Linked DNA regions of Caballeronia sp. TF1N1. The protein of the gene in region 2 interacts with the protein of the main gene of each other region in a pairwise test. Links are inferred from orthologs where the notes say so. Each region holds a gene or a part of one and is shown on either strand. Other genes may lie near its edges.

Region 1 (2,798 bases), 650 kb from region 2 along the record:
AGGTTTTGGTGCGGCCGCGTTTGAGCGCAAACGTCCCGAGCACGATATAGACGACGAGGCCCGCGATCTTCGCTGCGAGCCATGCGGCATTCGCGTCGAAGCCGATGATGACGACGAGCGCGATGGCCGAGACGAGCAGCACGGTATCGACGATATGCGGGACGATTTTTACCGCGCGCTTTTGCAAGAGACGCGAATCCGCGAGCATCCAGATCCAGCGCAGCAAGAAACCGGCGATGCTCAGTCCCGCGCAGGTCATATGGAGCGCGCGAAGCGGCAGAAAGTAGTCGCTCATGTCAGGGCAAATATTTGTCGATGAGCGCGGACGCGATAGCGTCGCTTTCGGCATCCGCGTCGCCCGCGTAGTCCGACGGGCGAAAGTGCATCTGGAACGCGCCGAAGACGCGGCGCGTTTTTTCGTCGAGGACACCGTCGGTGGCGACATCGTAGCCGTAACGTTTGAGCTTTTCCTGAAGCGCGCGGACATCCGTGGGCGCCTTCGGCGCACGGCCGGCGAGATGCGCGGCGACCGTGGCATCGTCGGGCCATGCGCCGATGCCCGCCTGGTAAAGCGTGTGCCACGGAAAAAGCGGACCGGGATCGATCTTGCGTTGCGGTGCGATATCGCTATGGCCGACGACGCGCGTCGGCGGAATGCGATAGCGCGTGACGATATCGCGCGACAGTTCGATGAGCGCGTCGATCTGCGCGCGCGGATAAGGTTGCCATCCGCGGCCGGACGGCGTGTCAATGGGCCCGAGATTCACGTTCTCGATCCCGATGGACGAAGCGTTGAGTTCCGTCGCGCCTTGCCAGTAACTCAGCCCGGCGTGCCACGCGCGCTGGTCTTCCGGCACGAGTTGATAGACGACCGGCTCGCCTCGTTCGATACGCGGGGCATCGGGGACGACGTAATGCACGCTCACTTGATCGCCGGTCAGGACCGAGAGAGACTTCGCTTCGTCGATCTCGGTGTAGTGCATGACGAGAAAGCGCACGCGGGAGTCGGCGCCTTTTGCGTGGTACTGAGTGTCGGCGAGGTAGGTGCCGCGGTCGATCATGGTGGTGGTGCAGGCGGTGAGCGCACAGGCGCAGATCAGGGCGGTCAGGCGGGACAACATTGGCACGCTACTTCTTCACACTTCTCTGCCGCACGGCCTCGAATAAACAAACCCCGCTCGCCACGGACACATTGAGACTTTCCACGGCGCCGGCCATCGGGATATTCATGATCTCGTCGCACGTCTCGCGCGTGAGACGGCGCATGCCTTCGCCTTCCGCGCCCACCACAATAGCCACCGGGCCGTCCAGCTTCGTTTCAAAGAGACTCGCTGACGCTTCGCCCGCCGTGCCGATCACCCACACGCCCGCATCCTTCAATTCGCGCAGCGCGCGCGCCAGATTCGTCACGGTGATGTACGGCACGCTGTCCGCCGCGCCGCTCGCCACCTTCGCCGCCGTTGCGTTCAGCCCGGCGGAACGGTCGCGCGGCGCGATCACGGCATGCGCGCCCGCCGCATCGGCGACACGCAGACACGCGCCGAGATTATGCGGATCGGTGACGCCATCGAGCACCAGCAGAAGCGGCGTGCCGGTCACGCCATCGAGCAATTCGGCCAGATTCTGCGCGAGCGGCAAGTCTTGCCCGCGCGCCACCACGCCCTGATGCTGAATGGTGCCCGCGAGCCCGAACAAGCGCGATTCCTCGGCTGCGATCAGGCGAACGCCCGCTTCCTTCGCGGTCCGCAGAAAATCCTGCATGCGCCGGTCCTTGCGCGAAGGGTCGTACAAGACCTCTTCGATCGACGATGCATCCGCACGCAAACGCGCGGTCACTGCGTGAAAACCGTATAGAACCTTGAGACGTGACATGACTGATCCAAACCTTCGTGAAATCCATAAAAGCATGACGCGGTCCGAAGCTCGTGGCGTCGGACCGCGCGATTGCCAGCTAGCGCCCTGAAGCGCGTCTTATCGTTTCTTGCGCGCCGGCCTGCCCTGCGCCGATGACTTCGACGCCACGCCACGCTTTCTGGCCGCGCCACCGCGCGTGGCCGACGCCACCGCCGCGCCCTTTTTCGTGCCGCCACGCGTACGCGTGCCGGTGACGTCGTCGTCGAAAGCGCGGATGCGCGGACCGCCCGCATCGCCGCCCGATGCATGCTCGGCGCCCGCATTCGCGGACGGACGCGGCGCCGGCGGCTTCACCGGCGTGTCGCGCACGAGACGGAAGTCGATCTTGCGCGCATCGAGATCGACGCGGCCCACCTGCACGCGCACACGATCCGACATGCGATACCGGATACCCGTGCGTTCGCCGCGCAGTTCGTTCTTGATCTCGTCGTACTGGAAGTAATCCGAGCCCAGTTCGGTGATATGCACGAGCCCTTCGATGAACAGCGAATCGAGTTGCACGAAGATGCCGAACGACGTCACGCCGTTCACCATGCCGCCGTATTCCTCGCCGAGCTTGTCGCGCATGAAATAGCACTTGAGCCAGGCTTCGACATCGCGAGAGGCTTCATCGGCGCGACGTTCGTTCGACGAACAATGCAGCCCGAGTTCTTCCCAAATCGCGACGTTGTTGCGCGAACGGCCGCGCGACTGATCGTCGTTCTTCTGCATCTCGCGCGCGGCTTTCGTGAGGCCGGTGCTAAGCGATGTGTCGTGACCCACTTCGGGCAGATACTTCTTGCCCTGCAAAATGGCGTAAATGGCGCGATGCGTGAGCAAGTCGGGATAGCGGCGAATCGGGCTCGTGAAGTGCGCGTACGCTTCGTAAGCCAACCCGAAGTGAC
Region 2 (2,831 bases):
AAAGCGCGCGATTCACGCTAGCGTCTTGCGATTTCACGTTGATGCCACCGACCTGATCCGACGAATTTTCCTTGGCGGCCATCCACCGCGCCGCCGCGCTCGACGCACCATGTTCCGACAACGCGAAAACGGAAGAACCACGCGCCGAAGACTCGGTAAACGCGTCCGCATGAATCGACACGAATAGATCGGCGCCGACACGCTGCGCCTTCTGCACACGCACATTGAGTGGCACGAAGAAATCGGCATCACGCGTCATCATGGCGCGCATGTTGGGTTGCGCGTCGATCTTCGCGCGCAGCTTCTTCGCGATATCGAGCGCAATGTGCTTCTCATACGTCCCCGCGCCGCCGATAGCGCCGGGATCTTCGCCACCGTGACCCGGATCGATGGCCACAGTCAGAAGGCGCGTCGTCCCCGAGCGATCCTGCTTGGGCTGCGAGAACGTGTATTGGTCGCTGTCGTCGTCATCCTTCTTCGCGATCACGGGCGGCACGACGCGCGACGGCTTCGGCACGGATGGCGCAGGCATAGGCACGGGCTTCGGCGCCACCGACGCGGCGTTGTCCGGGGCATCGCCCTGAGCGTACTTCTGGAAAAACTCGTCGGTCGAATCCTGCGAGAGCGATTTCTGCGGCGTGGCCGGCCCCGAAAGCGTGGCGGGCGGCGGCGCGGAAGGATTCGGATTGGCGCGGTCGAAGGCCTCCTGCTTGTGCTCGGACTGCGCGAGCAGTTCCATCAGCGGATCGGGCGCGACGGCCGGGTAAAGATCGAACACGAGCCGATACTTGTAGCTGCCAATCGGCCCTAGCGTGAAGACCTGCGGCTTGACCGAACCCTTGAGGTCGAACACCATGCGCACGACATGCGGCTGGTACTGACCGACGCGCACCGATTGAATCTGCGGATCGTTCGGCGTGATCTTCGAGACGAGATCGCGCAGCGACTGATCCAGATCGATGCCGTTCAGATCCACGACGAGTCTGTCCGGGCCTTGCAGCGTCTGATTGCTGTTCGTGAGCGGCTGGTCGGATTCGATGGTCACGCGCGTGTAATCGCGCGCGGGCCACACGCGCACGCCGAGCACGGAACTCGCGTGCGCGAGCTTCGGTGCGACGAGCGCAAGCGCAAGCGTCGATGCGCCCGCGCGCAGCACCTGACGCCGCCGCCAGTTGTGCGGCGCGCTCGCACCCGATTCGATCGAATGAAACGGCTTGATCAGCATCTTTCGAGACATGTCTTTCCTGTTTCGCTAAACGCCCGCGCATTCAGCACGCGGCCTTCTTCGACTTCACGGCTCTCGTCGGGCAAGGCAAGTTCGAACACGAGGTCCGGCACGCCGAGCAGTCCGCCTGCTTGCTGCGGCCATTCGATGAGGCACACCGCGCCGCGATCGAAATACTCGCGAAAGCCGGCATCGGCCCATTCGGCGGGATCGGCGAAGCGGTAGAGATCGAAGTGATAGACATCGAGCGGCCCGCCTGGCGTGTCGAGCGAATAGGGCTCGACGAGCGTGTAAGTCGGACTCTTCACGCGGCCCGCATGACCGAGCGCGCGCAAGGTCGCGCGCACGAGCGTGGTCTTGCCCGCGCCCAAGTCACCGATCAACTGGACCTGCAAGCCCGAAAAACGTTCGGCCGAGGTTTGCTTGCGCGTCTCGTCGATGGCGCGTGCAAAGCGTTCCCCGAAGGCGAGCGTTGCCGCTTCGTCGCGCAGATCGAAGCGGCGTTCGAGGAGCGCGGAAGGAAAATCAGGCGTCGTTCGTACAGGGCTTTCGGGCATTGCTCGTAAAATGTCGTGATGAACCGATTGCCGGAACATTCCGTTGAAATCACGACCGCGTCCAGCGACGCCGCCGATGAGTCGCGCGCCTTGCATCACGTCGAACTAGGCGATGAGGCCGCGCTGGCGGAACTCGCGCTACGCATCAAGACGTGGGGGCGCGAGTTGGGATTCGGTGCGGTTGGTATCGGCGATACCAACCTGACGGATGCCGAGGAAGGCCTCGCCAGTTGGCTTGAAGCAGGCTATCACGGCGAGATGGATTATATGGCCAAACATGGGATGAAACGCGCAAGGCCCGCCGAGCTTGTGGCCGGCACGCGACGGGTCATCACGGCGCGCATGGCTTATCTGCCTGGCGCGACGCTCGAGCACAAGGGCGCTGAAAGTGTCGCGACAGCCGATGGTCAGAGGAACGACTGGCGCGCCGTCGAATGGTCGCGCCTGAGCGATCCATCGCAGGCGATGGTCTCGATCTACGCGCGCGGCCGCGATTATCACAAGGTCATGCGCAACCGGCTGCAGCAACTGGCCGAGCGCATCGAAGCTGCCATCGGGCCGTTCGGGCATCGCGCGTTCACGGACTCCGCGCCGGTTCTCGAAGTCGCGCTGGCGCAAAAAGCAAGCGTCGGCTGGCGTGGCAAGCATACGTTGCTGCTCGATCGCGATGCCGGTTCGCTCTTCTTCATCGGCGAGATTTACGTCGATATTGCATTGCCCGTCGACCCGCATCCCGAGACGGACGGCGCGCATTGCGGGCAGTGCACGCGCTGTATCGGCGCATGTCCGACTGGCGCGATCGTGGCGCCGTATCGCGTGGATGCGCGGCGCTGCATTTCGTATCTGACGATAGAACTGCAAGGCAGTATTCCCGAGGAGATGCGGCCTTTGATCGGCAATCGCGTGTATGGGTGCGACGATTGTCAGCTCGTGTGTCCTTGGAACAAGTTCGCGCAGGCCACGCCGGTCGTGGACTTCGATGTGCGGCATGGGCTCGATCGTTCCACGCTCGTCGAGTTGTTTGCGTGGAGCGCCGAGGACTTCGACAC

The links. The genes of interacting proteins can lie anywhere in the genome.
Region 1: the proteins of tsaE (region 2) and rlmB interact in binary tests that used the Escherichia coli proteins (3 or more experiments, as listed by UniProt). The link is inferred for Caballeronia sp. TF1N1 from one-to-one orthologs.

The regions. Positions count from the first base shown.
Region 1 is NZ_CP084626.1:1,693,239-1,696,036, forward strand. What follows is about bases 1-2,723. They hold rlmB (23S rRNA (guanosine(2251)-2'-O)-methyltransferase RlmB), read right to left. Parts: upstream 1,873-2,723; coding sequence 1,129-1,872; downstream 1-1,128. Other genes in these bases: LDZ28_RS07835 (SirB2 family protein), read right to left, coding at 1-295; LDZ28_RS07840 (N-acetylmuramoyl-L-alanine amidase), read right to left, coding at 297-1,121; rnr (ribonuclease R), read right to left, coding at 1,972-2,723. Outside these bases: more of rnr, read right to left, coding at 2,724-2,798. UniProt on the Escherichia coli protein: Specifically methylates the ribose of guanosine 2251 in 23S rRNA.
Region 2 is NZ_CP084626.1:2,342,191-2,345,021, reverse strand. What follows is about bases 1-2,756. They hold tsaE (tRNA (adenosine(37)-N6)-threonylcarbamoyltransferase complex ATPase subunit type 1 TsaE), read right to left. Parts: upstream 1,783-2,756; coding sequence 1,219-1,782; downstream 1-1,218. Other genes in these bases: queG (tRNA epoxyqueuosine(34) reductase QueG), read left to right, coding at 1,801-2,756; LDZ28_RS10875 (N-acetylmuramoyl-L-alanine amidase), read right to left, coding at 1-1,237. Outside these bases: more of queG, read left to right, coding at 2,757-2,831. UniProt on the Escherichia coli protein: Required for the formation of a threonylcarbamoyl group on adenosine at position 37 (t(6)A37) in tRNAs that read codons beginning with adenine.